2 linked regions of the Alkalihalobacterium alkalinitrilicum genome follow. Each later gene encodes a partner of the first gene's protein in a complex. Links are inferred from orthologs where the notes say so. Each region holds a gene or a part of one and is shown on either strand. Other genes may lie near its edges. The genes, in order: BK574_RS11625 and BK574_RS19375.

Evidence for each region.
Region 2: the proteins of BK574_RS11625 (region 1) and BK574_RS19375 are in contact, whole or in part, in a crystal structure (PDB 3TUF), measured with the Bacillus subtilis proteins. The link is inferred for Alkalihalobacterium alkalinitrilicum from one-to-one orthologs.

What each region holds. Positions count from the first base shown.
Region 1 is NZ_KV917368.1:2,471,411-2,477,904, reverse strand. What follows is about bases 1,563-4,392. They hold BK574_RS11625 (SpoIIIAH-like family protein), read left to right. Parts: upstream 1,563-2,583; coding sequence 2,584-3,201; downstream 3,202-4,392. Other genes in these bases: accC (acetyl-CoA carboxylase biotin carboxylase subunit), read left to right, coding at 4,283-4,392; accB (acetyl-CoA carboxylase biotin carboxyl carrier protein), read left to right, coding at 3,767-4,270; BK574_RS11620 (hypothetical protein), read left to right, coding at 3,374-3,733; spoIIIAG (stage III sporulation protein AG), read left to right, coding at 1,918-2,580; spoIIIAF (stage III sporulation protein AF), read left to right, coding at 1,563-1,916. In the rest of the region: spoIIIAD (stage III sporulation protein AD), read left to right, coding at 1-51; spoIIIAE (stage III sporulation protein AE), read left to right, coding at 99-1,268; more of spoIIIAF, read left to right, coding at 1,281-1,562; more of accC, read left to right, coding at 4,393-5,635; BK574_RS11605 (Asp23/Gls24 family envelope stress response protein), read left to right, coding at 5,678-6,082; transcription antitermination factor NusB, read left to right, coding at 6,272-6,494. UniProt on the Bacillus subtilis protein: Involved in forespore engulfment. Forms a channel with SpoIIIAH that is open on the forespore end and closed (or gated) on the mother cell end.
Region 2 is NZ_KV917368.1:3,975,650-3,982,190, forward strand. The notes cover bases 1,849-4,725. They hold BK574_RS19375 (stage II sporulation protein SpoIIQ), read left to right. Parts: upstream 1,849-2,808; coding sequence 2,809-3,642; downstream 3,643-4,725. Other genes in these bases: spoIID (stage II sporulation protein D), read left to right, coding at 1,849-2,073; BK574_RS27915 (hypothetical protein), read left to right, coding at 4,184-4,360. Outside these bases: murA (UDP-N-acetylglucosamine 1-carboxyvinyltransferase), read left to right, coding at 1-698; more of spoIID, read left to right, coding at 1,048-1,848; BK574_RS19380 (DUF4212 domain-containing protein), read left to right, coding at 4,748-5,050; BK574_RS19385 (sodium:solute symporter family protein), read left to right, coding at 5,278-6,541. UniProt on the Bacillus subtilis protein: Involved in forespore engulfment and required for anchoring membrane proteins on the forespore side of the septal membrane. Forms a channel with SpoIIIAH that is open on the forespore end and closed (or gated) on the mother cell end.

The sequences.
Region 1 (6,494 bases):
CCTATCCTTACATCCATCATCGAAATGATCATTTCATTAATTCCAAGTTAATTGAAAGTGTACAAGCATCTCCTATCATGAACAGAGGGGGTGAAGAGATGCGTATCGTTATCATAAGTTTTTTTGCATTTTTACTCTTTTTACCATTTGGAGTATCAGCTGAAACCGTTCCAATGGAAGAGCAAAATTTTGTAGACGAACAGTTAGAAAAATTAGGAGTAGATGAAGTTCGAGAATATTGGGACAAGATTGCAACAGAGTACGGTGGTTTTTTACCAGAAAGCCAAAAAGGCTCATTTATGGAATTTGTAAAAGGCGAAAAAGAGTTTTCAATAAAAGAATGGTTTGGTGGACTTATAAAATTTTTTCTTCATGAATTATTAGTAAATGGTAAGTTACTTGGCTCACTCATCTTGTTAACACTCTTTGCAATGGTACTTCAATCGTTACAAAATGCTTTTGAACAACATACGATTAGTAAGGTCGCCTATGCGATCACGTACATGGTACTCATTGTGATTGCTCTAAACAGTTTTCATATTGCGATTACGTACGCAACCGATGCAATAAGTAATATGATCCATTTCATGATTGCATTATTGCCTTTGTTATTAGCATTAATGGCTGCTGTAGGAAGTGTTACATCCGTGGCCTTATTTCATCCACTAATAGTGTTTCTTGTAAATACTAGTGGTTTACTTATACAGCATATTGTAATGCCTTTATTATTTCTATCTGCCATATTAAGTATCGTTAGTACGCTTAGTGATCATTACAAAGTAACTAAATTAGCCAATTTTCTTCGGAACTTTAGTATAGGAATATTAGGTGTTTTTTTAACTGTATTTTTAGGGGTAATTTCTGTACAAGGTGCAACTTCTGCTGTGACGGATGGAATTACAGTTAGAACGGCAAAATTTATTGCTGGTAATTTTGTTCCAGTAGTAGGAAGAATGTTTACGGATGCAGCTGACACCGTTATGGGAGCTAGTGTACTACTAAAAAACACAGTGGGACTAGCTGGGTTGGCCATTCTCTTATTACTTTGTGCATTCCCCGCGATAAAAGTATTGTCACTGGCAATCATCTACACGGTTGCAGCAGCAGTCCTCCAACCACTTGGAGGTGGCCCAATTATTGATTGTTTATCAATCATTGGAAAATCGGTTATTTTCATATTTGCAGCGTTAGCAACAGTATGCTTAATGTTTTTTCTAGCTTTAACAATAATAATTGCAGCCGGAAATGTATCGTTAATGATGCGATAAGGAGTGTGAAAATTGAGCTTTTTAACAGATTGGCTAACCAATATAATTATTTTTATTTTATTAGCTACGATCTTAGAGCTCCTACTACCAAACTCCAGTATGCAACGTTATGTCAAGATGGTTGTAGGTCTACTGTTATTAGTTATTATTCTCAATCCTTTGCTCTCTATTTTTTCTAAAGATATCAATGATATTTTACCTGATTTTACCAAATATGAACAAGTTACAGAAAATTCTTTAGAAAATTCAATAGAAAGAAAGAAAATAGAAATAGAAAGTGGACAACGTGCATATATTTCAGAACAGATGGCTGTCCAATTAAAGAGAAAAGTAGAAGAGGAGTTGGTAGCAAGATTTGATGTAGAAGTTAACGGTATTATTATTACCCTCGATGAATTTGCCTTTGAACAAGCCGAGGATGCAATTGTCGACGTAACAGTCCACCTTAAAGAAGTAAAAGATCAAGAAGAACAAGGCGATCTTGTGCAATCCGTACAAGTTGTAAGCATTGATACAAGCAAAGAATTCCCATCTCAATCTCGAGAAGATACAGTAATGAATGTAGCGCCGATTCAATCATTCTTAGCAGATGAATGGCAAATTCCTAAAGATAAAATTTCTTTAGCCTGGGAAGGAGGGGAGCAGTGATATGGAAAAAGGTGATAAAGGGGATAAGCAATGGTTAAAAAAATTATTTGACCAAAAATCAGGCAGTCCAAAGAAAAAGAATACAATACAATACGTGGTAATGGTCCTATGTGTTGGTGTTGGACTCATGATATTAGGCAATTTCATTGGAGACGAAAAGAGTGCTCCACCAAGTGAACCAGTGTTCAACCAAAATGAAAATGAAGATGCTGAACCAGTGCTAGGGCGAAGCAGTTCTTCTGGTCCTATGACAATGGAAGACTATGAAATTCGTTATGAAAATCAACTCAAAGAAGTGTTAGATCAAATGATAGGTGTTTCCGATGTATCAATAATGATTAATCTAGCAGAAACAGAAAAACGTGTCTATGAAAGAAATAGTAGTACAAAACATCAAAAAACTGATGAGACAGACCGTGAAGGTGGAACGAGACAAGTAGATGATTTAACGAGAGATGAGCAAGTTGTCATTGTCCGCAATGGAGACAAAGAAGAACCGCTTTTAGTAAAAAAGCAAAAGCCTGAAATTCGTGGTGTACTTGTTGTTGCTCAAGGTGCTGACAATATTCAAGTTAAATCAAGGATTGTCGAAGCTGTTAGTAGAGTACTCGATGTTCCAGCCCACCGAGTCTCAGTAATGCCTAAGAAAATAGAGGAGGAATAAAAAATGGTATTAAAGAAACAAACAGTTTGGTTATTAACAATGCTTAGTTTAATCGTTGTATTATCTGTTTATTACATGACTTCTCAGGGGCAAAATCCAACCGATTTAGCTTATATGGACGACGAAATGAATGAATTAAGTGAGATACTGGAAGAGGAAAATGCTGCAGGGGAAGTTTCTGTAACTATTGAAGAAGACGACATGGAAGAAGTGATGACAGAGAGTAACGGTGAAGGTGAAAGTGAAAGTGGAATGATCTCAGCTATTAACAGCAATGAATTTTTTACAGAAATCCGATTAGATCGTGAAGTTTCACGCAGTAAGATGCTTCAAGAGTATACGAATATCATTGCTGAAGCCGATGTTCCAGCTCAAGTAAAAGTTGAAGCATTAGCAAGTCAAAATAACTTGTTAGCTCTAGAACAAAAGGAAAATTTACTTGAAACATTAATTCGTTCGAAAGGCTATGATGATGTATTAGTTCTTACAGAAGAAGAACAAGTAAAAATCATTGTAAAGGCAGATGAGTTATCAAAAGAACAAGCAAATGAAATTCTTCTAATGGCGAATGAACAATTAGGAGAAAAGTTAGTGGTCGTAGGACACCAACCTTCAAAATAATAAACAAGGAGAGGCTGATATTCATGTTAGCCTCTTTTTCTTATCCAATGTTTATATCCCTATTGTTTTGGAACATGCTATACTATAATGCGAAGGAAACGATGAAATGGTATAATACGTCAATATCGGAGTCCTTAACGTTTGTTAGTATGATTTTTATGAGGTGATGAAAGTGGAATGGAATGATTTAACAGAAGGTGCCAAAGCAGTATTTGAACAAACTCGTAATTTAAAAAATGATAACATTCAAATTGTAGAATTTGAAGTGGGATTTGTGCAGGATTTTGAAACAGAAGGCGGAAATACATATACAGTTTCAATTCAAGAAGAGGATTATGATAGTATTAAGCGGTATACTAACGAAAATGAGTACGGTGAAAAATTTCATATGGCACGAAATAAAAATATCGTTAAGCTCATCTTATTAGAAAATGGAAAAATACCAGATAATTTATCTGAATTTCCTGTATTTCGTCAATACAAGAATGATGTGGTTGTTAAAGAAGTAGAAGATAAAGAAATAAATGAATAAAGAGAAGCTCGATCATGAAAGGAATAATAGTAAATGTTGAAAATTCAAGAGATAAAAGAACTGATTAAAGTCATTGACAAGTCGACAATAGATTTCGTAAAGATCGAACAAGAGGGTACTAAGTTAACTATCAAAAGAAATACAAGTCAAACCATAACAGCTCCATTTGTTGAAGAATTCCCAAGTCAAATGGCTAATCAGCAAGCGATACCACAACAGGTAGAAAAGCCAAATCTGATTAAGAATGAACAAACAATTGAAGTCCCTGTTCAGCCAGAAGCAAAAGTAAATGACACACACGTAACGATTAATTCACCGATGGTCGGAACATTTTATTCTGCTCCAGCACCAGATGCTGATCAGTACGTCAAAACAGGTGATCAGGTGAATGAAAGTACAGTCGTTTGTATTGTTGAAGCGATGAAGTTAATGAATGAACTTGAAGCGGAAGTTAAAGGGAAAATCGTCGAAGTCCTTGTTCAAAATGGAGAATTAGTAGAATACGGGCAACCATTATTTGTTGTCCAACCAGATTAGGGAGAGCTCATGATGATAAAAAAGGTTCTAATTGCTAACCGAGGAGAAATTGCTGTTCGAATTATTCGAGCATGTAAAGAGTTAGGGATAGAAACGGTTGCTGTTTATTCTGAAGCGGATAAAGATGCCCTTCATGTTAGACTAGCTGACCAAGCTTTTTGTATAGGTCCAACTCCTTCGGCAAAAAGCTACCTTAACTTCACAAACATTATGAGTGTAGCAACATTAACTGAGGTGGATGCGATCCACCCAGGCTATGGATTTTTAGCTGAAAATGCAGATTTTGCAGAAATATGCTCAGCCTGCAATGTTACATTTGTTGGACCGAGTCCAGAAGCAATTAATAAAATGGGGACGAAAGACGTAGCTAGAGAAACGATGGCGAAAGCGAATGTCCCTATTGTACCTGGATCTAAAGGGATCATTGAAAATGTTAATGCAGGTATAAAGATAGCAAGTGAAATTGGCTATCCTGTCATTATAAAAGCAACAGCTGGCGGTGGCGGAAAAGGAATTCGCGTTGCTCGTAATGAAGAAGAGTTGAAGAAAGGCATTCAAATTACACAACAAGAAGCAGAGACCGCTTTCGGTAATCCAGGTGTGTATCTTGAAAAATATATTGAAGATTTCCGTCATGTTGAAATTCAAGTGTTAGCAGATAACTATGGCAACGTTATTCACCTAGGGGAAAGAGACTGTAGCATCCAAAGAAGACTTCAGAAGCTATTAGAAGAAACCCCATCACCAGCAATCGACCAAGAGATGAGAGATGAAATGGGGCAAGCAGCAGTAGCTGCTGCTAAGGCTGTAAATTATACTGGAGCAGGTACAGTTGAATTCATCTACGATTATAATAATCGTCAGTATTATTTTATGGAAATGAATACGCGAATCCAAGTTGAACATCCAGTAACTGAAATGGTGACGGGAATTGACCTTATTAAAGAACAACTTCTTGTAGCCTCGGATAAAGCATTGTCGGTAACGCAAGAAGAAGTGACGTTTACTGGTTGGTCGATGGAATGTCGTATTAATGCGGAAAATCCGAATAAAAATTTCATGCCATCTCCAGGGAAGATTACAAAGTATTTACCTCCTGGTGGTCTAGGTGTTCGAATTGACTCAGCAGCTTATCCAGGCTATACGATTTCACCATTTTATGATTCTATGATAGCAAAAGTAATCACTTATGGTGCGACTCGAGATGAAGCCATTGCAAGGATGAAACGAGCATTAGCTGAGTTTGAAATTGAAGGAATTGATACGACAATTCCGTTTCATTTACGATTACTAGAACATGAAAAGTTCGTCTCAGGGGAGTTTAATACGAAATTTTTAGAGCAGTATGATTTAACTAGCAAGTAATATGGTAAAATGTAAATAAGGCTTAATGATGGAGGTGCTATAATGGCAGAAAATCACATTTTAGACCTAGAAGAGCAAAAAAACGAACTAGGTAAAGTAGAAATTTCTCCAGAAGTCATCGAAGTAATTGCAGGTATTGCATCATCAGAAGTAGACGGCGTTGCAACCATGAGGGGAAATTTTGCAACTGGTGTTGCGGAGCGATTAGGAAGAAAAAATCACGGTAAGGGCGTTAAAGTTGAGCTAAAAGAAGAAGGAATTATCGTAGATGTATCTGTAATTATTATATACGGTGTATCTATTCCTGATGTAGCTAAAAAAATTCAATCCAATGTAAAGCAAGCTCTTCAAACAATGACAGGGATTGATCTTGAAGCAGTAAATGTACATGTCGTTGGTGTACAATTTGAATCACAAACAGAGCCACAAGAATTAGTTGAAGAATAAATTCACTACCAAAAGGGTTAACACAATTACCAGTGGGAATACTAGTAATAGACAAACAGCCAAAGGATTACACCTTTGGCTGTTTTCTACTTGTTATTATCTTAAGGAAAATAAGGCAAGCGCTGTTATCCACTATTAGAATATGCTATTATCATACATATAATTAGGCAACAAAAGGAGAAAACACGTATGAACAGACGTCTAGCACGTTTAAGAGCAGTCCAAGCACTATTTCAAATTGATTTGACAGCTATTGAATGGAAAGAAGCATTAGCAAACACACTTGAGGATGATGAGAAGTTGACTCCATTTCTTGAAGAAATAGTTTCAGGAACTTTGTCACACCAAGAGGAAATTGATAAGATTTTATCAGGTAATTTATCAAACTGGACGTTAGATCGAGTTGGTAATG
Region 2 (6,541 bases), 1.5 Mb from region 1 along the record:
CAGGAACAGGAACGATTCGCATTGAAGGTGTAGATGAATTAATCGCAGCCAATCACACGGTAATTCCAGACCGAATTGAAGCAGGAACATTTATGGTTGCTGCCGCAATTACAGGAGGAAATGTCCTTGTTGAGGGAGCGGTTTCTGAACATTTACGCCCACTTATTGCGAAAATGGAAGAAATGGGAGTACAAATCATTGAGGAAGAAAACGGTCTACGAGTCATTGGCCCTAAAACGTTAAAACCAATTGATATTAAAACGATGCCGCATCCTGGTTTCCCAACAGATATGCAAGCGCAAATGATGGCATTGCTTCTAAAGTCGAATGGAACGAGTGTTATTACAGAAACGGTATTTGAAAATCGTTTCATGCATGTGGAAGAATTCCGTCGCATGAATGGAAATATTAAAATTGAAGGAAGATCTGCAATTATTAGTGGACCAAGTTCACTACAAGGTGCTGAAGTGTCAGCAACTGATTTACGTGCAGGTGCTGCCCTAATTCTTGCTGGATTAGTTGCAGACGGTGTAACACGTGTAGTGGAACTCAAGCATATAGACCGCGGTTACGTTGACCTTGCTGGTAAATTGAGTAAGCTAGGTGCTAACGTTGAACGAATCGAAGAAATTGTGGAAGAGGAAATTCAAAATCAGGATGCTCCTGCACCCTTGAAAATGAATACAAACCTTGTTTAATACAGAATGTGTCTTACGCTAACCTAAGTGTAAGGCACTTTTTTTGTTTTCGTATTTTTCTAATTTACTTAGCATACAATAATATTCTGTTATAGAACCATTATAGCCATAATTTTATAGAAATATATTAAAAAATTCTAAATAATATGTAAAAATCTTTAATTTGTAAACAAATTGAAAAAAATGGTCTATTTCATGACAAGCCTGCATAAAATCAGTAAAGAGACAAAAAGGATTCCCAGTATACTAAAAAACACGTAACTAACTATGAACTAGGCGAATTTTTTTATTTGACCATCAGTGTGGAGGACACTGATGGAAGTTTTAGTTTAAGTACTGGAGGCTTGGCATGAAACGAATAGTAATTATAGGAACTATTTTATGTAGTATTATTGTAGGTTTACCTGCGATGCTCGTCATCATGTTTTCATCAGATGATCTTGAAACGATAAATCCAGTTGAAACCGCCGCCTCAGCAGGTACGGAGCAAGAGATGCAGCTAGAAAATTCAACACCTATTTCGGTATCGGTCTATCGGTCAAAAGAAAGTAGGATTGAAGAAGTTCAACTCGAAGAATATGTGGTCGGAGTGGTGGCTTCTGAAATGCCAGCAGAATTTGAAATTGAGGCATTAAAGGCACAAGCCCTAACGGCGAGAACGTTTATATTAAAACAAATGCTAGAACCTAGTGATTTTGCCATGCCTGAGGGCGCAATGGTTACGGACACAGTTCACCACCAAGTATATAAAAGCCAAGAGCAGTTAAAAGAAGAATGGGGTAAAGACTATGAATGGCGGATTACTCGTATTCGTGAAGCCGTCGCACATACACAAGGTCAAGTGCTAACCTATGACGGTAATCCAATCACAGCCGCTTTCTTCTCGACGAGTAACGGCTATACCGAGAACTCAGAAGATTATTGGCCAAATCCGATTCCATACTTACGAAGTGTTGAAAGCCCATGGGATACGAATTCACCGAGATTTACGGCAACAACCGCTATTTCTGTTAGCGAATTTCAAGAAAAACTAGGAGTACAATTACCACCCGATGGCTCAGTGGGGCAAATTATCAATCGCACAGACGGAAATCGTGTGGCTCAAGTAAATATCAATGGTAAAGAATTAACGGGACGTCAAGTAAGGGAAAAATTAGCATTAGATTCCAGTGATTTTAACTGGAGGAGACAAGGCGACCAAATTATCGTAGAAACCAGGGGCTGGGGCCATGGCGTTGGCATGAGCCAATACGGTGCGAATGGAATGGCAAAGGAAGGAAGAACTTATCAAGATATTATCCAGCATTACTATCAAGGCGTAGCCGTCTCACCTGTCGATCCATATATCGGTGATCTTGTAGTGCGAAAAGATTGATGTCGAGCTAAGCGCTGTGCTAGAAGTGATTGATGCGGAAATTTATCCCGTTTAACTGGCGCTAAGACCCCCACTTCAAACCTTTGAGGCCACAAGAAAGACTATGTAGGAGATAAGCGCCAGTAACAACCCGATTGGTTCAACTAACATTCAGCGGGGATGAAAGAAAACTTCCTATGAATTAAGTTTCACTTTATATACGAATGAATAGGAGGAGTGCAGGTCCATTTAGGATCAGCTTCCTCTTTATTTTTATTTGTGAAAGCAGTAATAATGCAAGAGCGTTTTTTAGATATCGGAGAAAGAAGGCATATTGAGATTAATTCAGGTTTCAGACGCGAGTATTTACAATAAAAGGAAATAAAAGCGAGTAACAATGCATTTAGGATGAAATGTTTCCAGTAAAAGGAATAAATAATAAGTAAACTCCATTTTAGATCAAAATTATCCCTTAAAATGGAAGCGAAGTCGAGTAAATCAGCTTTTAGATTAAATTTCTCCCTACTCGAGATCCTTACTGAAGCCCTGGTAAATTAGTAACGTTAAGTAATTTCGTTCAATTAAAAAGAGGTGTAACTACCTATAAAAAGTGGCTAACTTAACACATTGTAAAAAAATTTAGTTTTTCTTGCATAATATGAAAGGGTTTGTCGAAAAATAATTCAAAAAACTTTTTTTAGAAAATGTATATAATGTCTTGAATTTGATCAGAATGGTTGCTGAGGTGATGATCAAATGAGAGATGAAGAAAAAAATCAATCTTCAAAACAATCAAATGAAGTGAACAAATTTAATGTTCAACGATTCTTACGCAAGAAATGGATGTTACCGGCTGTTTACTTAGGAGCTGCTGCAATTGTACTTAGTGCTTTTTTCCTCATGCAAAATCAAGATAATACAGCTTTAGAGTCTGATCCAATCGGGGTCACACAACCAAGCGGTGATGGAATTGAAGTACACGAAGGTGATGCAATCCCAGTTACAAGTGCAAATGAAGTTATCAAAATGCCAGTAGCAAACGAAAGTGAAGTTGATATTGTAGGATATTTTTATGACTACAATGCCTCAGCTGAAGAGCAACAAGCTGCATTAGTGTATTACAACAACATGTACTACCAAAACAAAGGAATTGATTTAGCACAGGAAAACGGCGAAAGCTTTGAAGTAACTGCTGCACTTAGTGGTACAGTTGTAAAAGCTGAAAAAGATCCTTTACTTGGTCATGTGATTGAAATTAACCACGATAATGGGGTTATTACACATTATCACAGCTTAGAAGGTTTAGAAGTTGAAGAAGGTTCTTCTGTGAAACAAGGTGACATTATTGGACGTGCTGGACGCAACTTGTACAATGCTGAAGCAGACGTTCACGTTCACTTTGAAATTCGTCATAACGGTGAAGCTGTAAATCCTTTAGACTATTTTAACCAATCTCTTGAAACGTTAGTCGATGAAAGCCATCGTATGGATGAAGACATCGCAAGCGCTGAAGAAGATGTAGATGGTGCTAAAGACGCAGAAGATGACAAAGAGAAAAATGAAGAAGACGAAGAAGTTCAACCAGAATAATTAAACCAAAAAAGTGGTGGCAGACACTTCTAACGAGCAATCGTTAAAGTGTTTGTCACCTTTTTTAACGTGTTCATTGTGGAAAGTTAATCTATCAATGGTTCCGAGAGTTTCAAGAAAAAATTTACAAAAAAAAATAAAAAAACAGTTGACTAAGTATCTGAAAATTTGGAATAATGTGTATTGTAAAACAATAAAATGAAGACTGAGCAAGAGTGCAACCTAGTGATTTCAACAACAATCTTCTGTTATGTAATACATACAGAAAAATGAGAATAAGAGATCTCAACCGATAGTAACGTATAAGAGAAGTTTGAAGAGCTTGGTTCAGTAGTTGTAAACGTAAAAAAATGATAGCGTTTACACCGTAATATAACACGTTAAAATTCTATGTTTTATTTTTTCGCCAAGGAGGGATGGTATAAGAACTTTTTTCAAGCGATCATCATCGCTCAGTCTTAAAAGCAACTTTTGGGTTCTTTTAAAAACTGATTACAGGGTCAGTTTTTCATGCGTTAATAATTTAAGGGGGAAAACTGATATGATCTATGTCTTTTTACTGATTACACTGTTTAGCTTTATATTTGCTTTCTGCAAGAAAAAGCCATTATTCTTATCCGTACCATTCGCTACGATTTTCGTATATATGATCGTCCAAATTGCAATGGTCCCTCTTCCATTTTGGGATACCGTAAAGTTTATTGTGAGTTTAAGGTGATCAAGTGAAAAAAAAGACCAATTGTAAGAAATGTAGTAGCGACGAAACGGTAGTGATGAACAAGTGGCAATACTTCATATTTTTATCAACTTTACCCATCCTAGTATCTCTCATCTTTAGCTATATTTTTCATCCGATCTTACTAAGCTTTATCCTCATTGTTTTTCTCGTCAACATGACTATCGCCAAAAAGAAAACACCATTTATCATCTGTAGAAATTGTAAACAAGCCCAACCAGGATAACAAGCGAGTGTCTCTTCCTTTAGAAACAGTAGCTCAAATAGCACATACGTTTATAGAAAAAAGGCAATAGACCAATTATTATGTAAGCGGTTACAAAGTCTAGGTAACGAAAGTCCTATTGATTATTTAAAGGGGGTGAGAATATGAAAAAAATCGATAAGTCTGTAGCAGATGCCTATTTTAAAGCAAGAAACAGAGTGATCCTCATTTGTCTACTCATTGGGGGTTTAGCATCTTTTGGTGTAGTAGCGATTGCAGAGTCTCTCGTTAACTTCACATTTATGGGAATGCCGTTCCATTACTATATGGGGGCGCAAGGAGCAGTCATCACTTTCGTTGTTTTACTTTATGTCAATGCCATCATAAGTGACCGAATTGATAAGAAGTTTGGTATTGATGAGGAACAAAATACACGGATTGGTGCAGGAAAAGCACTTGATCACTAATTTGCATCTGATTAAAGACACTGACCTCATGTTCAGTCGAACATCATCTCTATAAAAAAAAAGTGAGGCAGGCTCTAAACAGTGCTTAGACACTGCTAGAGTCTAGCCCCTCAAAATAAGCGACATTCATCATTAAGTGGCCCTTAATCGATGAAAAAAAATCGAACACTATTAGTTTAACAAAATTCATAAAAAAATAGAAACCTTATCCTTTAGGGGGAAGATATATGGACTCTCAATCAATCGTTTCAATATTAATGATTTGCTTAACGTTTGGACTTTATATCGGTATTTCCGTTTATAATCGTGCGAAAGTGACATCTGACTTTTACGTAGCGAGCCGTGGTGTACCACCGTTCTGGAATGGTATGGCCATCGGTGGAGACTGGATGAGTGCGGCCTCTTTTATTGGTATGGCTGGTACGCTCATGATCTTAGGGTATGACGGTTTAGCCTACATCATGGGTTGGACAGGTGGATACTTATTTTTAACGTTTTTACTTGCACCGCAATTACGTAAGTACGGTCGTTACACGGTGCCAGAGTTTATCGGTGACCGTTTTGATAGTAATGCGGCTCGTTTAATCGCGGCGATTGCAACGATTATTATTTCCTTCACATACATTATTGGTCAGCTTTCAGGATCTGGGGTTGTTATCGGCCGTATTCTCAACATTCCAGCGATGTACGGAACGATGATTGGGGTTGTCATCATTGCAATTTACGCTACACTGGGTGGTATGAAAGGGATTACGTGGACTCAAGTGGCCCAGTATATCATCTTAATTATTGCCTACATCATTCCAATCGTGTTTATGTCGTTACAAGTAACAGGAAACCCAATCCCATGGTTAACATATGGAAACATCGTTACACAACTTGGTGAACTCGATAAGGAATTGGGCATAAGTGAATATTTCGCGCCATTTGCGCAAAGTGATAAATCTCAGTTTATTGCCCTTTTATTTACATTAATGGTAGGTACGGCAGCGTTACCACACGTTATCGTTCGTTTCTATACGGTATCAACAATGAAAGCAGCTCGTTGGAGTGGAGCTTGGGCGCTTCTTTTTATCGCGTTACTTTACTTGTCAGCTCCAGCATACGCAGCATTCTCTCGTTTCATCTTAATGACACAAGTAGCAGGAAGTCCGATTAATAGTTTGCCAGCTTGGACGCAAAGCTGGGTAGATACAGGTCGCTTGCAAGTTGCTGATACAAATGGAGACGGCGTTCTTCAATGGGAAGAAATTATTATTAGTAATGACATCGTCGTTATGGCAACACCAGAAATCGCTAACTTAGGCATGTTCGTTATCGGTCTTGTCGCAGCAGGCGCGATGGCAGCAGCCTTATCAACAGCGGGTGGTCTATTAATTACGATTTCTTCATCGTTTGCTCATGATATTTACTATCGTCTTATGAACCCACAAGCAAGTGACAAAAGGCGTCTAGCCGCAGGTCGTTGGGCGATCGTATTATCGACGATTG